Regions from separate parts of the Sulfurovum indicum genome, predicted to be linked through region 3. Evidence: riboswitches for the same ligand, from Rfam matches in the RefSeq annotation. Region 3 holds a riboswitch; each other region holds the start of a gene.
What was found. Region 3 has a riboswitch for cyclic di-GMP ahead of IMZ28_RS03200 (porin family protein). Riboswitches for the same ligand answer to the same signal wherever they lie in the genome.
Positions count from the first base shown of each region.

Region 1: it holds a riboswitch for cyclic di-GMP, as region 3 does, so the genes downstream of both, IMZ28_RS02555 (hypothetical protein) here and IMZ28_RS03200 (porin family protein) in region 3, are expected to answer to the same signal.
Region 2: it holds a riboswitch for cyclic di-GMP, as region 3 does, so the genes downstream of both, IMZ28_RS01875 (LamG domain-containing protein) here and IMZ28_RS03200 (porin family protein) in region 3, are expected to answer to the same signal.

Region 1 is NZ_CP063164.1:499,848-502,122, reverse strand. Features, by position in the region: gene IMZ28_RS02560 (outer membrane protein assembly factor BamD) at 141-788, opposite strand; cyclic di-GMP riboswitch class I at 1,034-1,108, shown strand; gene IMZ28_RS02555 (hypothetical protein) at 1,198-2,275, shown strand, end outside.
Region 2 is NZ_CP063164.1:355,197-357,471, forward strand. Features, by position in the region: gene hemB (porphobilinogen synthase) at 1-378, opposite strand, end outside; gene ribA (GTP cyclohydrolase II) at 467-1,036, shown strand; cyclic di-GMP riboswitch class I at 1,179-1,277, shown strand; cyclic di-GMP riboswitch class I at 1,290-1,387, shown strand; gene IMZ28_RS01875 (LamG domain-containing protein) at 1,413-2,275, shown strand, end outside.
Region 3 is NZ_CP063164.1:621,694-623,968, forward strand. Features, by position in the region: gene IMZ28_RS03195 (TonB C-terminal domain-containing protein) at 1-537, shown strand, start outside; cyclic di-GMP riboswitch class I at 663-737, shown strand; gene IMZ28_RS03200 (porin family protein) at 854-1,465, shown strand; gene IMZ28_RS03205 (MopE-related protein) at 1,478-2,275, shown strand, end outside.

The sequences.
Region 1 (2,275 bases), 120 kb from region 3:
TTGCACTTCTGCGAAGTGCTTTTATTAATTCTGAAGAGAGTATAGCAGAGATAGGTTAAGAAAAATTAAATAAAAGCAAGGCCACTGTACCGTATTCCAACATTGTTACTTATTCATTTTGGTTAAAAGCATCTCCGCTTTTAATCGAAAATTTTCCCGATGATCCCTTTTTCAGGCGGGGTGATGTCGGCCATCTCGACCACGGAATTCTTATTCTTGTCACGGTAGATTTTCGCAGCCTTAGGCTTGTCTGTACGATCATAAAGTGCTGCAATGTTCTCATTCAGCAGATACTGTGCCATATGCAATCTTACCAACAGAGAGTTAACAAGCGGTCTGTATTCCGATCCCGGATATCGCAGCAGATATCTTTTTGCAGTATTGATACTATCCATGATCAGTTTTTGGTCTTTATAAACATCTTTCACACCGAGAAATGAAGCCTTGAGTTTCATAAATTCCATATATTCACGTCTCTCCTCATCGGCATACCGCTTGTTATACTCATCAAAATAGTAGTTAGCCAACAGATACTCTTCATTCTGCATATGTGCATGCGCAAGCATCATGATGGCTGTCGGCATCAGCGGTGAACGCATATGCTCACTCTTAAGCGAGATATAGTATTCGTCAGCTTTGTCCATATTCTGACTGCTGATACTGTCTGCAATACGCTTATACCAGTAGAGTGCCGGCTTATTGAACTCGGTTACCTCTTCATCACTCCCGCACCCCATCAATACAAAGACCATCGCCAGTCCTAACAAAAGACTCTTTTTTAACTGCATACCTTACCTCATTTTTTGTAATAATTGATTATATCATATCCCAAACTATGTAAAAAGTGTATTAGTAATACCTTCAGAGATGCCAACATAACAAAATTTGTCATTTGTTTGACAAATTGTTTCCAATATCAGCAAAAGATCCCATTTCTTACTTCTTACATTTTTGAAAACCTGAACTATTAATAATAGTTATTTTATATTCATTTTATAAAACCTGTGCTATCCTATGAGTATGAAGTACTCCTATGATGGAAAGCCAAACCCGTTGTGAAGCGGGGACGGAAAGCCACGGATCTGACACAGACAGCCGGGTTACCAACCATAGACATATAGCTAATGTTTGGCTCATCATTGTATGTACTGATAAAGTCTTACCCAAATAATAGATTGGGTTAATAAAGGTGTTATCATGGGAGATCTAATAAAACAATTTTTCAACCTGCTGCTCTTTCCATTGTCATTTCTTAAAAACAGAAAAGACCTTCTTTTTCTCTTGGCAGGGTTGTTCATCATTTCAAACAACAGCTGGGGATCGCCTGTGGGTCAAACTTCTGTAACAGGAGAAGAGCCAACGGCAACCGTCACCTCTCAAGATGAGCATGACGATGATGAGCATGACGATGAAGAGCATGACGATGAAGAGCATGACGATGACGAGCATGATGATGACGAGCATGACGATGACGAGCATGATGATGACGAGCATGATGATGAGCATGATGATGATTCTGATGCTCCTGAGTACCAAAACGAATATACCTGTGGTGTTTTTGGAAGTGTACTGGTCTCCTATACAGGTATAGATATGGTTCAAAATGATGTCTACAATGCCTGTGAGGTTTCAGTTAAAGACTACAATTTTGAAGAAAAAGTGGTCGGGAGCGCAACTGCTCCATCTGTTACCTGCTATGAAGATATGGGAAATACTCTTTGTGAATGTACAGGTGAACACTGCAGTAACGACAATACCTGTACCATTGTTCCAGAACCCACAAACCGTTATGAGCACGACTTTATCTCTACTACAGTAGATACAACTACTGAAACTGATGATGACATTACATTTACCGAACTGGAATACGGCAGTTATACATTTACAAACAACAGTAACGCTGGTGATGGGCAGACGATTACTTTTGATCCTCAATCTACATATAAAGACAACGACAGAAAAGTGATGCTTTTGGGTGATATTGTCAATGACGGAAACAATCAGAAAATGGTATTTAGCGAAGGGGACTACTATTTCAAATCATGGGATATGCAGGGAAACCAGATTGACATTGAAGTGGAAGGAGACGTACGTATCTTCATAGAAGGTGACCTTATTTATGACGGCAACCATGCCAATGCAGAAAACCCTGAAGATTCACTCTTTATTTATGTAGGAGGAGATGCTACCTTTGGAAGTAACGGCGGCGGGAACAGCTGGATCGGAACTTTTCTTTATGTAGAGGGAGATGCTGTAATACAAAACAGTGCAAATG
Region 2 (2,275 bases), 270 kb from region 3:
GTGTCCGTGATCGGTGTATTCACAGAAACAGAGGTCGGTTACAACGAACATCTCTGGATGTGCTGCTTTGACTTCTCTTACTGTTTGGGCAATGATGCCGTGTTCACACATCGCATCACTCCCTACACTGTCTTTGACATCCGGGATTCCAAAAAGGATAATAGACATAATGCCGAGTCTTTTAAGTACATCACACTCTTTGACGATCTCATCGATACTCATCTGATATACGCCAGGCATGGAAGCTACTTCTTCCCTGATGCCTTCACCGCTTCTTGCAAAGAGAGGATAGATGAAGTCATTGACGCTTAAATGTGTCTCCTGTAGAAGATCTCTCAATACAGGATTAATTCTTTTTCTTCTAAAACGGGCAAACATACACGACCTTTTGTAATTATTTGTGTTATTTTACACTAATTATTAATTGTTAATTATTAATTATTAATTGTTTCTGTATAATCTCTTCATGAAAAACATAGAGATATCACAAATCGCTGCTTTGCCGACCAAATACGGTACCTTCAGGATCCAGGCTTTTAAAGACGGTTTGGGGAAAGAACATCTTGCACTTTTTACCGAAAGCCTCCCGGATACTCCCATAGTCAGGGTCCATTCCGAGTGTCTGACAGGGGATGCGCTCGGGTCTGTCAAGTGTGACTGCGGAGAACAGCTTCATTTTGCTCTCGAGCTTATAGCCAAAGAGGGAGGTATGCTCATCTACCACCGCCAGGAAGGAAGGAATATCGGTCTGCTCAACAAGGTAAATGCCTATGCGCTTCAGGATAAAGGCTATAATACTGTCGAGGCCAATCATCAGCTGGGCTTTTCTGCCGATGAAAGAACCTATGAGATCGTAGAGTTCATTTTAAACCATTTTGATATTAAAAAGCTCAAGTTGCTAACAAATAATCCAAAAAAGATAGAGAGTCTCGGATCTATAGAGATCGTAGAACGACTTCCTATACAGATTATCCCGAATCCGTATAATAAAGAGTACTTGAAAACCAAAAAAGAGCAACTGGGACATTTACTATAGATTAAAAAAAATAATAGTTATAGTTTATATTTTTATATCATTATAGTTTTTATTTTTTTTTATTTATGATATAATAACCCCTTCTGCAATATATAAGATTTTTTTTATAAAACAGCATGTATAATATTCATTTTATTGTAAGCAAAGAAAAAGCCACACCTGCTGTGAAGCAGGGCCGGAAAGCCATGGGTCTCTGATATTTTCGCCCGAAAGTAGATGATGAGATCGCCAGGTTGCCTCATATCAATCAATTTTACACAACTGCCACACCTGTTGCGAAGCAGGGCCGGAAAGCCATGGGTCTCTGATATTTTCCCCGAAAGTAGATGATGAGATCGCCAGGTTGCCTATAGATCAATTTGACAAAGGTATATCTGTGAATGTGCGAATAATCATTTCAATGGTTTTGTTTATAGGCAACTTTCTATATGCTGCACCTGTTGCCGAGTACCGTATGGACGAGTGTTACTGGAATGGCAGCATCGGTGAAGTCAATGATAGCAGCGGCAACGGCTATAACGGAACTGCCATTGATGCAACAACTCTCTCTTCGGATGCTATGATTAACAGCAGCGGCTATCTGCGCGGGGTGACCAATATGGTTAACCTTGATAAAAATGTAATGGATGGTTTGACTGATTTTACGGTCATGGCATGGGTTAAAGCACCAGTGAGCGGATATGAGACGATTTTATCCGCAGCTGATACGGCAGGAGCACTGCCTTATGCCAATGAAGCTCTGCTCTGGTTTCAGGATGCAACGACTGTTGAAGTCTGGATCAAAGGCGAGAGAAGCAGCGGTATGACAATTCCGGATATCAGCAGTGGATGGCACCAGATCGTCTGGACACGTTCGGGTCGGGACAACTGTGTGTATATAGATCCGGACTCAGCTGCCGCGGTACCGGTTTGTACGACACTCCCAGATACGGCAAGCGGAGCATTGACTGTTGCCCAGAATGGTTTGAAACTGGGTGTCGACCAGGACAGTATTAATGGCGGTTTTGGTCAATATCTTGATGGTTTGCTGGATGAGATAAAGATTTTCAATACAGTTCTGAGTGTAGCGGAGATGGCAGATATCTACAACAATGAACTCAGCGGCAAAAACTATGACGGTACGGTACGGGAAGCGGCAATCTGCAAGAAATATCCTGTACTTGATTACCGGATGGACGAATGTTACTGGTTTGACAATGCAGGCGGTATTACCGAAGATGTGAAAGATTCCGGACTCTA
Region 3 (2,275 bases):
CAAAAAAAGCATACACAGAAAAAAGTGATCAAAGAGAAGGTTGTCAAAAAGGTTGTAAAGAAAAAAGAGCAGAACCTTAGCAGACCCAAAAAGAGGCCCAAAGATCTTTTTGCCAATATTAAAACAGAAAAAAGAAAACCGCTTATCCAGGTTAGCAGCAAGCCAGTTTCAAGTAAACCCAAAAAGCAGTTGTTCGAAATAAGGGAAAAACGCCCAAGTGCGAGTATGCATATCAGTGATTCACTGAAGGTGCAAAAAGAGATGGACAGCGGTGTGGAAGATGCCTATCTTGCAAAGGTGCAGGAGATGCTTGAAGGGTGGCCGGCACAAAGTGATTTTGCCGGTGAGAAGGTTAAAGTACATCTTAAAATAAGACCAAGCGGCTATTTTGAATTTGTCATCAAACGAAAGTCGAACAATCCTGCTTTTAACGAGGCATTGAGTGACTATCTGAAACAGCTGCAGGAGTTTGGCTTCGGTCCTCATAAAGGAAAACGTACTTATCTGTTCGAAGCAGAATTTATTGCAAAAGATTGAGTTGTTTCCCTGCTTTACCATTATTAGTCTGCTGTTTGGTTCTGGCTCTGATGATCATAGAAGTCAAACGTTTCTTAAGTTTTATAGTATAAAATAACAAAATATGATATATTTTGTCATATTTTCTGCAATAAAGCCAAACCTGTTGCGAGGCAGGGACGGAAAGCCATGGGTCTTCCCAAGATCGCCAGGCCGCTCAGAAATCACACATATTTTACAGTTATGCAGCTTAAAAGGCTTCCAGTGTCTTTTTGGAATGCGGGGTGTTCAAGTATGTATCAGGTAGTAAAACTGACTATACATAAAAGGAGAGAAAATGAAAAAGGGAGTATTGTCTTTAGTGTCGATTCTGGCACTGAATGGAGTTGTGTATGCAGGAGGTAATATTGTACTTTCAGAACCAGCAGTGGAAGTACCGGCAGAGGTTTTGACAGGGTTCTATGTAGGTGTAGGCCTTGGACAGGCTGATGTCGATAACGATACCTCAAGGGAGAACTGGGACAGCAGTACACTCCTGTTCCAGGCAGGTTATCAGTTTAACCCGTATGTAGCTGTTGAAGGACGTTACAGTTTTGGTTTTAATATGGATTATGATAAAGGCGTTACACTGGGGACATATAATGGCATACCCCTGGATAATGATTTCTCAAGCTGGGGATTGTATCTAAAACCGATATATCCGATAGGCAATTTCAATCTTTATGCATTGTTAGGATACGGAGGTCTTCAGCTGAGTGATATCAGAGGCGGGGATGCCTATGAGGATGGTCTCCAGTGGGGACTGGGTACAAGCTATAGCGTAACAGAACGTATCTCTGTGTTTATGGACTATGTCTCTTTGTATGATGATACAGGATTTGACTATGTAGGTACATTGGACAGCTGGAATGCCGATACATGGACGATCGGTATCTCGTATAAGTTTTAAAAGGAGTTGGAGATGAGAAGAGTATATAGAAAGATAGCATTGATCGCACTATCGGGTATGGCAATGACAGCCTTAAGTGGATGTTTGGGAACAGGGGGAAGCACTTCGGAGAGTGGAGCAGGAGATGCATTCGGGTCTGCTTATGTGCCGGCTTATCCGACTGAAGCTGATAGCTTTGAAGGAGCAACAGGTGACAACAACATGTCAACTGCATCAACGATAACTGTCGGTGAGCCGTTACAGGGGCGCAGTATTTTCCCTCAAGGTGACTATGACTGGGTCAAGGTAGAGTTGGAGGCAGGAGTTGTGTATGATTTGTTTACAACAAACCTGAATGAAACTGGTGATACATATCTTTATCTGTATGATGATAGTGGAAATGAACTGGATAGTGATGATGATCATATAGACTATGATAGTTTTATAGAGTTTAATGCAACATATACAGGAACTTTTTATTTGAAGGTGCGCTCTTACAGTGTTGAAGAGGCCACTTCATATGAGTTAGGGGTTCGTGTACATATAGATGAAGATAATGACGGATACTCTGAACCATTTGACTGCAATGATAATAATGATACTATTTATCCCTTTGCAACTGAGATAGCAGGTGACGGTATTGACCAGGACTGTTCCGGTGTAGATGCAATTGCAAATGGTACACCAGATAATTATGAAGAAGATGATGACTTCAATAGTGCAAAGCCAATGCCGGAAACACAGGGTTCCTATGAGGAAGTACAGCACCGTAATGATATATTCAGTCAAATGAGGACACTGCATAATACGTCAGATACAGATTTTTACACA